DNA from 3 places in the Paenibacillus sp. 7516 genome. Region 1 is predicted to be linked to each of the others. Evidence: riboswitches for the same ligand, from Rfam matches in the RefSeq annotation. Region 1 holds a riboswitch; each other region holds the start of a gene.

Region 1 (4,488 bases):
GTGGAAGCCTTGGTGCGCATTCGTTCACTGAATGATGGAACCGTGCAATTCGACGATAACCAAATGTGACAGTTTAAAGGAAAAAGCCTATTTTTTGAACAATGCCTTTGCATGAACGCGGATTTCATTTATAATGGGGTTATGTTAGGGAGAGGAGGCAACACCATGGGGAACCAACCGGCATCAGAACAATTTTTTATTGAAAAGCTGGCGGAGTCGAAAGTTCATTTTGAACGTGCCCTGGATTGTAAACATACGGAATTTGATGACCTTTATCCCTATATGATTGAACATCCTCAATTTTTCTGGTACAAACGCTATGTTGCCTGGTCAGAGTTGCTGACCATTGTAGGCTTGTGTGAAGAGTTGTCCTTCGCTTGGAAAGAACAATTTACACCACATCAAGTGGAGTACCTTGAAGAACGTGTGATGTCCGCCAAAGTGCTTGATTTTTGGTTCGAGAAGAACGACAGCAAAGAGCACGCGCAGCGGTAACTTTCAGTCGGGATATTTTTCGAATGACATAACAGTCCAATACAGTCACGTGAGACCTAAATGACTCTTCATTTAGGTCTCTTTTTGTAAACTATTTTGGAATATAGGAGCCATAGACATGATAAGTGATGCAGAATTGGATGCACTGCGTTTATCGGGTGAAAAAGTAAGAGTGGTACGGGATGGTCTGGAATCGAACGATGTGACCGGGATTGTCGTTGCATGGGATGGGGAACAGGTACTTATCCGTCGTCAGAACAGACGTGTGGTCAAGCTGGACCGCAGCTATCGCTATCAGCTCTTTAGCGAGCCGCGCCAAAGTCCGGCTGATGAATAGAGTCCACTCTGGAGACGGATGCATGGAATTACCATGGTTGGTTTGGCATAATTCCGCCGCTCGGGAGAGAAGATAGGTACAGCGAGAATTCGTAAACTTATCAGCCGAGAGGATGTGCGGGTAGCCATGACATTGATGAATGATAAGGTACATGCCTACAAGGATCAGATTGGAGAATTAAGTGATGTGTTGCCTGGCGTAGTCAAAGCGTATCACGATTTTACGGGTGAATGCTTTCAGTCAGGTGCCATCGATGCCAAAACCAAGCAGCTGATTGCCCTCGGCATCGGATTGTTTGCTAATAACGAAGTATGTACGTTTTACCACGTAGAAGAGGCCCGTGCGAAGGGAGCAACCGATCAGGAGATTATGGAGACGGTTGCGGTAGCCGGAGCGGTTGGCGGCGGTCACGCGCTGTCTCAAGGTGCAATGCGTGTGCAAAAAGCATTGCACTAGGTTCGTTCGGTAGTTGAGTTTAAATAATAAGACAGCAAAACAGGCTCTGGAATGATCCAGAGCCTGTTTTGCTGTCTAACTTATATTTTTCCAAGCATCTTGTTATACATAAACTGTCCGGTCACCCGGCGCGCTGTTACATAGCGGTCACTGAAATAGGGATTCGACATTTTGGTGATGCTGACACCTTTACTGCTGGAAGCATGAGCGAATTGTCCGCCCCCGATGTATACGCCTGTATGCGAAATGCCACTGCCTGAAGTGTTGAAGAATACCATATCACCTGTGCGCAGATTGGCTTTGGATACCGGAGTACCTGCCTTGGCTTGCTGCTGTGAAGTACGTGGCAATTCAATGCTATATTTTTGGAAGATATATCTCATAAATCCAGAGCAATCAAACCCGGCCAGCGTTGTGCCGCCCCACTTGTAAGGTATTCCATTCATGTTGTTAACGACGGTGTTGATACTGCTCGCCTCAGTGCTTGCTGCACCAGATGTAAATAGAACGGCTGCGCCAAAAATAGAAATGATCAGTTTTTTCAAAATGAATGTTCTCCCTTCGATGCCTACGGAGTTAGCTAAGGGTTCGGTAGAAGGTTCCCTATATTTCCTATGTATAAGAATAATTCACCCAAAATGGTTCCCCCGTTTTCAAACATGAAACTCGGCAAATGAATAATTAATATTTTGTAACCTTTTGAAACTATATTGCATAAATGCGTAATTGTCAAACCTTTCTTCCTTCTGCAATGTTAACGGAATTCAAGACTTTTTGTGGAAAGTTGTAGTTCTCCATGTTTATTTATGATGACAAAAACGTAATTTGTGTTTCATCGGCACATAAATTGGACAAATAAGTAAATTGGAGTCGAAGAGGATAGTAAGGTTCATTCTCAACAGAAAAAGTCAGGTCTCGACCAGATTTTATAAGTTTCGGTTATCGTAGGTCTAATAATTTTCAATTTAATTGTTGACACCTTAAATTTCACATGATATATTATTTCTTGTCGCCGCGATAGATTATCTCGGAGATATGCCATATGCGGTCGTGGCGGAATTGGCAGACGCGCACGGTTCAGGTCCGTGTGGGCTAACCCCCCGTGGAGGTTCGAGTCCTCTCGACCGCATCAATTCATACATGAGGTTTCTGATCTGCTTTTTCTGGCAGATTGGGAACCTTTTTGTTTTTTTATACATTAGAGATGCTGCTGTTCATCAAATGAGAAAAACAAAATAGCTGTATGCAAGTCGAGCTTCTGTTTGGAGCGCCGGCTGAAAAAGGATTTTGTTGAACAACAGGCACTTCTTCAGGTCCCATTGCCTCTTGGCAAAAAGCACCTCGAATAACCCCAAGATTTCCAAGACAGAATGTACATAAATGGGGTGAATTGTCTATGAGGAAAAAAGGGATTCGGATATTACCTTGGATCTTGTTATTGGCCATGCTTATCGGATGTCAGAGCTCGAAACCTAAAGAACAGGATTTGATGCGGATAAATTCCGCTAATGGTAACAATGCGAAAAAAGTCATTTTCCTGATGGTGGACTCTTTAATGTATCAGGCGATCGACGAAGGAATCGGCAAGCAGGATCTTCCTGCCTTACAATTCCTGATCAAACACGGGCAATATTATAAAAACCTGGTCAGTTCTTTTCCCACGATGTCCGTCACGATTGACAGCTCCTTGCTTACCGGTGCATATTCGGACCTTCACCGTGTGCCGGGTTTGACTTGGTATTCTGCGGACAACAAAAAAATGATCATGTACGGAACTGGCCCGACGGAAGTGCTCAAACAAGGAGTGCATCCGGTAGTGACGGATGCTCTAATTCATTTAAACGGGAGTCATTTGAACAGAAATTTACCTACGATCTATGAGGATCTTGCCCGGCAAGGATTAAAGTCGGGTTCAATCAATGGCCTGATATATAGGGGGATGTCCGCTCAAAAGCTGTCGATACCTCAATGGATTCAGGCAGCTGCTTCTTTACCCAAAGAGATTGATGTGAAAGGGCCGGATTTACTGTCCCTGGGTGCCTTGTCTAATCCGTTTCAAGGGATTAAAGACTTGCCGGATGGTCTAACGAAGCGAATGGGGATTCATAATGAATTTGCGATTGAAGCCTTAAAATATTTAATTCAATCCAATAAATTACCGGATTTTTTGTTTGTCTATTTACCGGATTTAGATCGGGAGTTACATAAGAAAGGCCCTACGGGACTTCGTGGAGTGAAGGAGTTAGATCAGCAGCTTCAATCCGTACTGCAAACATTCGGTTCTCCGGAAAAAGCTTTGCAAAATGCCATCTTTATCATTGCGGGTGACAGTGGAATGACCCGTATTCTGCCTGAAGATCAGAATGCGGTCATTGATCTGCCCTCTTTGCTTGGAGATGCCAATATTATGCGTCCGGGTGATGCTGTATCGAAGGAGACTGAACTCATTCTTGCCGTCAATGAAACAATGGCCTATATATATTCATTGAAGGCGGACCGTTCCCTTAGAGATACAGCAAACCTGCTAAAGGATGATCCACGCATTGACTTTATTTCCTGGAAAGAAAATGAGTGGAATTACGCAGTTCAGGGATCCACAGGCAAACAGCTCCGATTTAAATCAGGAGGTAACCTGACCGATTCATACAACCAATCATGGACGGTCGAACAGGATGAAGAGGTACTGGACTTAAGCACAAACAAGATTAAACATACATTGAAATACGATGAGTATCCGGATGTCCTGAAACGCTTGTCAAGCTCGCTCCGTTCACACCAAGGTGAATTTTTGGTTGTCACGGCCAAACCGGGCTATGAATTTACCAGCGGCAGTTCACCAACGCACAAGGGCGGAGGAGGCCACGGATCAATTCGTAAACAGGAATCACTTGTTCCCTTGATTATCAGCGGAACAGACCAAAAGCCTGAGTATTTACGAATCGTGGATTTAAAAGATTATTTGCTTAACCTTTTGACCCAAAAGACTCAAAGAAAACCAATAGTGCATTGATAAATAAACAGCTGGAGTAGCTCGTTCAACGTATTCAGCTTGGTCGCACCGATACGAGGCAAGAGAAGCCACCTTGATATGCTCTTTAACTTCGAATTGCTGTTGTCTGATCGTATCTTTTGATTATGAGACCATCGGTATAGTTTATACCGGTGGTTTTTTGCGTTGATTAATACTCTGTACGTCAGAA
Region 2 (4,488 bases), on a different contig from region 1:
CTATGGATTCAACTATCGCTTTAACCCTGGCCCTGTTTATCAACGCCGCCATACTCATTGTGTCAGCCGCTGTATTTCACAGTGCAGGCATGACACAGGTCGCTGAGATTGCCGATGCTTATCACTTGCTCACACCTCTGCTGGGCACAACCATTGCAAGTATCCTGTTTGGTGTCGCTCTGCTGGCCTCAGGTCAGAACTCTACGCTTACAGGTACACTGTCCGGGCAGATTGTCATGGAAGGTTTCCTGAACATTCGGATTCCGGCTTGGCTTCGCCGGCTCGTGACCCGATTAATTGCCATCATCCCTGCCGTCATTGTGACGGCTATCGCCGGAGAACACGGAACGGAAGAATTGCTGATTTTGAGCCAGGTTATTCTATCGTTGCAGCTGCCTTTTGCCGTTATTCCACTTGTGATGTTTACGAGTGACAAGAAAAGCATGGGCGCATTCGCCAACAAATTGTGGCTCAAAATCGTCTCTTGGATCATCGCTGCCGTAATTGTGGTTCTGAACGTTTATCTGATTATCCAGACCATCATGCTGTTTTAATCTGAATATGCGGTAAACAGTTTTATTCTTGCCCATAGATTCATTAAAAAAAGGCTGATCCCTTATCAAGAATATACTTGAGGGGATCAGCCTTTTAGTTTGCCGTACACTTGCCTTGTCCTTTATTTAATGACGCGAAAGTCATCTCTTTTTAATTTCATCCACTAACCTTCAGAAGGCACAAGCAGTGGAATAAGCTGCTCCAAGGCTTCGATCGTCCAGTCTGCATGCTCTTGGCCCTCCAGCTCAGGCTGAAATCGACCATAGCCCTGCAAAATCCGAATCGTTCGCATCCCCAGCTTCTTGGCAGGAATGATATCGTTATCAATCCGATCCCCAATCATGACTGCTTCCCCGGGTTCACATCCCGCCTGCTTCAAAGCCACAGCATAGAGTTCCGGATCCGGCTTCGATACACCTTCTTCTGCCGAGCAAGCCAGTACATCCACGTACCTCCGCAGACCGTAGCTCTCCAGGCGCTCAGCTGTCCCTGGACTCTGATTGGCGATGATCCCGATTCGATAATGGAATGACAATTCCTTCAACACCGCGTCAGCAGAAGCGAAGGGTTTCTCCAGTTCCTTCCGGAACTTCAACTTCTCCTGGATCTGCTCCCTATGACGTTCATCGCTGATCAGCGTTCGAATGGCTACCCTCATGGGCCACTGCTCATAATTTCGGTAACAGGAGGCAAATATCTCTCGCACTTCCTCTATTTTCACCGGATATCCAAGCAAGCAGGCTTCTTTTACAAACTGCCCTATAATATCATCTACCGGCTCCCATTCGTCCACCAGCGTATCTCCTACATCAAAGAACAACCATTTTAACCCCCGTACATCCGGCACGCCTATTCCTCCTTGTTAGCCATGAACGCAATCTCTATAAATCAGCAATGTACATTAATGCTCAAATAAAAAAGAAGACCCACCATCATGCATGAGTCTCCTCAGAATTCCGTTTTTCCACAAGTTCAATTATAACAGGCACCTAACACCGGATCAATCGGCAGCTATCACATTAACCATTAAGCAAGAAGCCAACTTCTCCATTAAGGGAATACACAATGCGGTCAGCTCCCATCCCTCGGTAAATGCCTTTGGGGTGACTCTGTTCCGTAATCACACATAGTGATTTGGAGGTCCAGGAACGGCAGATCTGCAAATAGCGGCAGGTCAGGTTCAGACTGTTCTCGAAGATAAAAACATTGCCTACGCTCGACTGCGGTAGAAACCACTTCTGAGCTTCAGCTGTATTCATGCGAATGACGTTCTCCACTCCGATTCTGCGGAGCTTCCGTTCTTCTCCTGCACTATTGGTCAGAACGGCAAACGGCATTTTTTTGTACATCAGCAGCTTGATAAACTTGCGGCCTGCTTCATTCGGTGCTGTTACTAAAATCATCTCATTATCCATCATTCGTTCCTCCCTTGGCGTGAAAAGACAACAAAAAAGAAGCGTGGGGGACCAAGGCCTCCCGAACGCTTCTTGAATAACCCATGACGAAAACGCCATGAATATGCGTACGGCTTGTTGCCTCTCCCTTTAACGCTTACGAGGTTAGCTGACGGATTCGGGCGCGAGAGTCGCCCTATTTCCGGCTTGCACCGAAAAATTCACCCCATGGATTAGCTGCAATGACAGCCATTCCGATTGGTTCCCCCGTTTCCCACCCATGAATGAATGGAAACTCAGCGATTAAAACATCGTTCCTGTTTCATATATTGACCAGAGCGATATTATCGTTTGTTTCGTTGTTCATGTTAAGTTTAATTGAATTAGAAATTACGATATGAATCATACACCCGCGACATGTTAGTGTAAAGTCCGGTCAGATCACCGAATGGACGAATTTAAGGCATTACATATCAATGATATCGCTTACAACCAATCTATTCTCCATCCATCTCTATGAAGCTCGCTAATTCTCGTCCTTATGAAAAACGTCTGTAATTTAGGATTTCTGTTAGTAAGAATAGATATTTTGTATGATTAATTTTGCATTATCTAATTGTAAGCAATATAATATAGCTATAGGAATCATTAACCCATCATACGATATGGAGGCGACAGATCATGTCCGTTTATGACTACAAAGTCAATACCCTTCGGGGCCAGGAAGTCGAGATGTCCGATTATCGCAACAAGGTGCTGCTGATTGTAAATACGGCGAGCAAATGTGGTCTGACCCCGCAATTTGAAGGCCTACAGGAACTCTATAACAAATTCAAAGACCGGCAATTTGAAGTACTAGGCTTCCCAAGTAACCAATTTGCTCAGGAAAAAGGATCTTCCGACGATATTGCTGAGTTCTGCCAGATGAACTACGGTGTAAGCTTTCCTATGTTTGAGAAAATTGATGTCAATGGTTCAAGCGCTCACCCTCTATTCCAACACCTGACAACAGAGGCACCTGGACTGCTCGGATCCAAAGCCATCAAGTGGAACTTCACCAAATTCCTTGTCGATCAGAACGGACGTGTCGTGAAGCGTTATGCTCCAAAAACGACTCCTGACCAAATTGAGGCTGATATTGAGAAACTGCTGAAATAGATTAACATGGAGAGGCCATAATCAACATGGAACCAGAGAAAGTCCGGTTCTCTGTGAATGGCCTTTTTTATGTTGTTCCAAACGCAAAAAAGAGGTTTTCCATATACGGAAAACCTCTTTTTGTCGTACAATATGATGCGGTCGAGAGGACTCGAACCTCCACGGGCATACGCCCACTACCCCCTCAAGATAGCGTGTCTGCCATTCCACCACGACCGCATGTCGTAAATAATCGGCAACAAAAATGATTATACAGGATTACATTATAAAAGTAAAGCACTTTTATAAAAACTACTTTTGAACCTGTGTTTTTCCTCCAAATATCGGTTTTTATCGTCATGATCTTTTAACTGCTGCATACATTAAATTTCAATTCTTTTATACATCTTCATTTTAATTTTGGCTCTTCATAAGAAAATATATCATATACTTAACATTATTTTTTGAACTTTTAACCAAAATAGGTCACATAATATAACATTAAAGTATAAACAAAACTTAAAATAAGAAATCATTGACAAAATACGGATGTTTATGTGATTATATATATCATATAATTCGGATTTTAAACATAAAAGGATTCAGATATCAATACTAATGTTATATAAAATAACATTTCACGAACGTAGGAGGCGAAAGACCGTGAACCGTGGGAATAAGCTGCTCGATTATGTCAAACTGCTTGATTCCTCCATTCATGTCGGAGGTTTTACCCATTCGTTTGGTATGGATGTACACATCGCTGAAGGCAGCATCCGAAATGCCGATGATCTGGAATCCTTCATGCGCTGCCAGCTGCATCCCAGTATTGTTCGACTTGAGGGCATGGCGATTAAGGGTATCTACAGCGCAACGGATCATAACGACACATGGCGAACAGCTCTCATTGACAAGTTGGTTCACGTTCAGCGGACTCCTTCTGATCAAAGGGAGCAAGCCGCTGCCATGGGCAAAAGACTGATCAAGCTGGCCCGGGCTCTCCACCCCTGGATTGAATTCAGCCAGCTCGAACACACCCTTGCCAAATACGAGTCTGTAGGCTGCCTCTCTACTGTTCACGCCTGGATCAACCACTACCTCGATATCCCCGTCGAGGAAGCGGTAATGGGTTACTTGCACTCAGCCATGAATGCATGCATAACCGAAGCCTCCAAAGTCCTCCCCATGCATAACGAAACAACCCAGGAACTGCTGGTTCGCCTGGCCGCAGACCTGGAGCATGAATGGAATACCGTTAGCGCCTCCGCTGCGGATGGACCGGCACAGCCAACCTCAATGTCCATGAAATCGCTGTTCCCCAGCTTCCACATGCTTGGCGCAGGGCTGCATGCTTATCGCGCCTGAACTTACCGCCTTCAAGCTCCCCTCATATTTCCCCAAA
Region 3 (4,488 bases), on a different contig from region 1:
GTCAAGGAATCCGGTATGCATGCCGTGGAAGACTATTTGATGTCACGTTACCAGATGTACTGGCAAATTTACTTTCATCCGGTTACCCGAAGCTCCGAAATTATCCTGAGACAAATATTTAAGCGTGCAAAAGAGCTGGTAAAGCAGGGGTTCCAATTTCGTTTCATGCTGGAGCCATTGCCGCAGCTGTTTGCAGGAGTGCTCTCTGTTGAGGAATATCTGCAATTGGATGAGGCTTTGATACAGACCACATTCATGCAGTGGCGTAAAGAGAACGATTCTGTTCTGAGCGAGTTATGCGAACGTTTTATGGATCGCAGGTTGTATAAGTATGTAGAGGTTGAACAGATCGATGTGGAAACGATTGAAGAAATTCAGGTTGCCTTTGCCAATGCAGGTCTTCATCCCGAATATGATCTGGAAATTGATTTTCCGACGGATCTTCCGTATGATGTTTTTCGTCCGGATGAATCGACAGACAAACAGATTCTGCTGCTGGATAGACAGGACAAGTTGCATGAATTGTCCGAGGTTTCGGACATCGTCCGTTCAATCAGCGGAATACATCGTGGTAAGCACAATCTGTACTATCCGCAAGACAAGGTGGACGCCATCATTCACGAGCTGCCCTCTCATATTCGCCCATACTTCTCATGATCATGAATTGAGCCGTGGGGAGTAAAATATTTACAAATTAGCTATGACAGAAAGAGTTTCTACTTCGAGATATTATCATGATACAGTAATCTGCTTTAATGGAGAGTATATGTAGATCGACATAATTTTGTAATGTACACTTTTTTTGAACAAATTGAGATCATAAGGGCTCCTATATATAGTAGAAATTGAATTTGGTAATTCCACATGTTGTACTCTGAAAAATCAATGATGATGATAAAATGGGTGCATTTTATAGGATTTTGATTGGGATAGAAAACAGTTATTCGACAGGAAGGGAGAAATACAAATGATGTTATTCGACACACATACACACCTGGACGCACCGCAATTCGACGAGGACCGCGAGGAGATGATTCAACGTGCTGTAGACGCCGGGGTTGGCCGTATGATCAATGTCGGTTTCAACCGGGAGACCATTCCATCCACGATGAAGCTTGCCGAAACGTATGATTTTATATATGCTGCTGTAGGCTGGCATCCTCAGGATGCCATTACGATGCAGGAGGGCGATCTCGAGTGGATTGCATCTCTGTGCAAACATGAAAAAGTCGTTGCCATAGGCGAGATTGGCCTGGATTATTATTGGGACACTTCACCCAAGGATGTGCAGCATCGTGTATTAAGACAACAGATCGGACTGGCTCGTGAACTTAACATGCCTATTGTCATTCATAATCGCGATGCTCATGAGGATATTGTCAAAATTTTGCGTGAAGAGAAAGCTGGCGAAGTCGGGGGTGTGATGCACTCTTTCTCAGGAAGCTGGGAAACGGCAAAACTCTGTCTGGATCTAGGGTTCCATCTATCCTTCGGTGGACCAATTACGTTCAAAAACGCCAAGCAGCCGAAAGAGGTACTGGCGAAGGTGCCAATGGACCGATTTTTCATCGAAACCGACTCCCCATATCTTACACCACATCCTTATCGTGGAAAACGAAATGAAACAGCGCATGTACGTCTGGTTGCAGAAGCAGCTGCGGAAATTAAAGGCATTTCGGTAGAGGAAATTGCTGCAATAACAACCAAAAATGCCATGGAACGATTTGGTATTCGTTAAAAAACGAAGCAAATGCGGTGAAAAAGAGAGGTAGACGGAGCGAATTTGCTTTTTGATCCAAATAAATGAAGAATATTACAATATTTTAACCAAATATTTAGAAAAACGTACTTGAACAACGCTTTACAACATGCATCGAAACAGGATATCATCTTTTCAGTGAATTGTTGTGCGGAAAATTGGACAGATGTTCGGGGGATGAACAAAGGGACACTTTCCGATGACACAACAATACTTTTCATGAACCGATCTCGCTGAGTCTCCGTTAACGGAGAGCGGGGGAACCAATAGGGCTTAAACATCAGTGTAAGCAGCTGATGCGCATCGTTCGCTGACCCAAAAGCAGCGGATGCATTTGCGAAGCGCTATTTGATTTCTTCTTTGGGTCTCGGGGTGAATTCAAGGGCATCCGCCATGAGCGGGTGACCGGAGATAGGGCGGCTCTCTTTCGCCCGAACCCGACAGCTAACCTCGCAAGCGGAAAAAGAGAGGCAACCTCGTGCATGAATTTCCGATATTCAAAATCATTCGGAAGCCACGAAAGAGTTCCTCTGACACTCTTTCTTTGGCTTTTTTGTTTTTGAATAAAAGAAATAAGGTCATCATACGGTAAGAATTCAGGTGGTGACATCATGTTGCGAAGAGTGGTTCATGGTGCAGAACCGGTCATTGAGATAACGGTCAGTTCTGTAGAAAATTTGGTATAGTCGCGTCAAAGACATCATGCATTAACTTTAGACGGCGAGGCTATGAAGGAGGACGGAGAAGTGGGCACATTCCAACCAGAAGAGACCCATGAGTCACGATCATCCAGTAAGTCTTACGCGTTGCGGTGGAAGCATGAGAACATGCGTCAAATGGCACTGATCGCTATTTTCTCAATCGCGCTTACAATCATGATCTTGTTAGTCGTTTACGGTCAAGCCGGGAAACAAATTTCGCTGGTTATTGATGGCAAAGCTCAAGCGGTAGAGACTCGTACAGGAATGCTTCAAGAAATGCTGGAGGAGCAATCAATCACAGTCAGCCCCCATGATGAGGTATCCATGCCTTTGAACGGGGCAATCGCAGATGGAGACCGCATTGTTATTGAGCGGGCCGTTCCAGTCAACATTACGGCAGACGGAGACACCAAGACTCTGTATACAACCGATTCATCGGTAGAAGATGCAATTCAGAAATCTGGAATTGAAGTTGCCAGTGAGGATAAGGTTTATCCTGCGCTCGCAACACCAATCAAGGCAGATATGAAAATTCGCGTAGTGCGTGTAACAAAGCGTACAGTGGAAGTGGAACAGCCGATTGCGTACAAAGTAATCAAAACGGCTGACCCTAGCTTGTACAAAGGTGACAATCGCGTCATCGTAAACGGCAAAGAAGGTACACTTGTACAGCATATCGAAAAGGTGTTTCAGGATGGAGAATTAGTCTCCAAAAAGATGGTGGGCAAATCGGTATCGACCAACCGTGTCGATAAAGTTATTGCTGTCGGAACCAAAGCAAAACCTGTTGTGAAGCAGCCGGAGATTCAGACGGTATCGGCCCAAACCTCCACAGCAAAGAAAGAAACGACAACGAACTCGAAGAAAACCGCTGCATCAGGCAGCAAAGTGATTACCGTCTCAGGCACTTCTTTTAAATATTCCAAAGTACTTAAAAATGTATCGATGACTGCGTACTCTTCTGAAGAGCCTGGCATTGGTACAAAAACAGCTTCCGGTACCCGGGTAACCGAAGGACGGACCATTGCGGTCGATCCAAAAGTGATTCCGATCGGCTGGTGGGTGTACATTGAGGGACTCGGCTTCCGTCGTGCGGAAGATACCGGCGGTGCCATTAAAGGCAACAAAATCGATGTATATTATGACAGTGTAAAGCATGCCCTGAATTTCGGACGTAAGAAAGGCAAGACGGTATATGTGATCGGTCCAGTTAAGCCGGAAGCGAACTAAAATCGTTTTACTTTGAAATGGGAATGCTATAAAATAGTTGCATGAATGAATCATGCGGAATATGCGGCGGTGGAGTCTGAACAGGCTCGCCGCCGTTTGGCAGAGAAGAGGATATTCCTCTTCTTTTTGCGTTAGAAAGGAAGAAATGGAACATGATAAAAGAAGTCATTGTGGTAGAAGGACGCGACGATACCGTCGCCATCCGGCGGGCTGTTGAGGCAGACACCATAGAGACCGGCGGATCAGCCATCAACCAGCGAATCTTGAAGCGAATTGCACTGGCACAGGAGAGACGCGGTGTAATTGTTCTTACGGACCCGGATCATGCTGGTGAGCGCATTCGCAAAATCATTGCAAATAAGGTCCCGGGCTGCAAGCATGCTTTTATTCCGGAAGCGGATGCAACCCGCAAAGGGGATATCGGGGTCGAGAATGCCTCACCTGAGGCAATCCGCCATGCACTGGAGCGTGTGCATACCTCATATGAGGGTGTACCGAGCCTGATCGATTGGGAGGACTTGATTGCAGCAGGGCTGATTGTGCACCCGCAGGCAGCCGCAAGGCGTATGGAGATGGGGAATCTGCTCGGCATAGGTTACTGCAACGGAAAGCAGTTCCACAAGCGGCTGGGTGTATTCCAAATTAGCCGGGAAGAGTTTTCTGCAGCATTATCGCAAATTGAACGTGAAGGATTGTGAGCGTATGAATGGCATGGATGAGACTTTGGAAATTGCAACACCCAAGCGAACGAAAGAGATAATTCAGAGACACGGTTTCTCCTTTAAAAAAAGTCTAGGT

What was found. Region 1 has a riboswitch for cyclic di-AMP ahead of CHI14_RS08385 (C40 family peptidase). Riboswitches for the same ligand answer to the same signal wherever they lie in the genome.
Region 2: another riboswitch for cyclic di-AMP. It lies ahead of CHI14_RS14265 (hypothetical protein); the one in region 1 lies ahead of CHI14_RS08385 (C40 family peptidase).
Region 3: another riboswitch for cyclic di-AMP. It lies ahead of CHI14_RS28305 (3D domain-containing protein); the one in region 1 lies ahead of CHI14_RS08385 (C40 family peptidase).

The regions. Positions count from the first base shown of each region.
Region 1 is NZ_NPBI01000007.1:242,127-246,614, reverse strand. It holds gene CHI14_RS08405 (xanthine phosphoribosyltransferase) at 1-69, shown strand, start outside; gene CHI14_RS08400 (hypothetical protein) at 166-495, shown strand; gene CHI14_RS08395 (hypothetical protein) at 614-832, shown strand; gene CHI14_RS08390 (carboxymuconolactone decarboxylase family protein) at 959-1,288, shown strand; gene CHI14_RS08385 (C40 family peptidase) at 1,369-1,833, opposite strand; cyclic di-AMP (ydaO/yuaA leader) riboswitch at 1,839-1,970, opposite strand; tRNA gene CHI14_RS08380 (tRNA-Leu) at 2,333-2,417, shown strand; gene CHI14_RS08375 (alkaline phosphatase family protein) at 2,733-4,298, shown strand.
Region 2 is NZ_NPBI01000013.1:16,961-21,448, reverse strand. It holds gene CHI14_RS14275 (Nramp family divalent metal transporter) at 1-554, shown strand, start outside; gene CHI14_RS14270 (HAD family hydrolase) at 719-1,402, opposite strand; gene CHI14_RS14265 (hypothetical protein) at 1,575-1,970, opposite strand; cyclic di-AMP (ydaO/yuaA leader) riboswitch at 2,089-2,261, opposite strand; gene CHI14_RS14260 (glutathione peroxidase) at 2,631-3,107, shown strand; tRNA gene CHI14_RS14255 (tRNA-Leu) at 3,244-3,326, opposite strand; gene CHI14_RS14250 (urease accessory protein UreF) at 3,750-4,451, shown strand.
Region 3 is NZ_NPBI01000046.1:13,154-17,641, forward strand. It holds gene CHI14_RS28295 (HD domain-containing protein) at 1-657, shown strand, start outside; gene CHI14_RS28300 (TatD family hydrolase) at 968-1,738, shown strand; cyclic di-AMP (ydaO/yuaA leader) riboswitch at 1,981-2,234, shown strand; gene CHI14_RS28305 (3D domain-containing protein) at 2,506-3,690, shown strand; gene rnmV (ribonuclease M5) at 3,843-4,388, shown strand; gene rsmA (16S rRNA (adenine(1518)-N(6)/adenine(1519)-N(6))-dimethyltransferase RsmA) at 4,393-4,488, shown strand, end outside.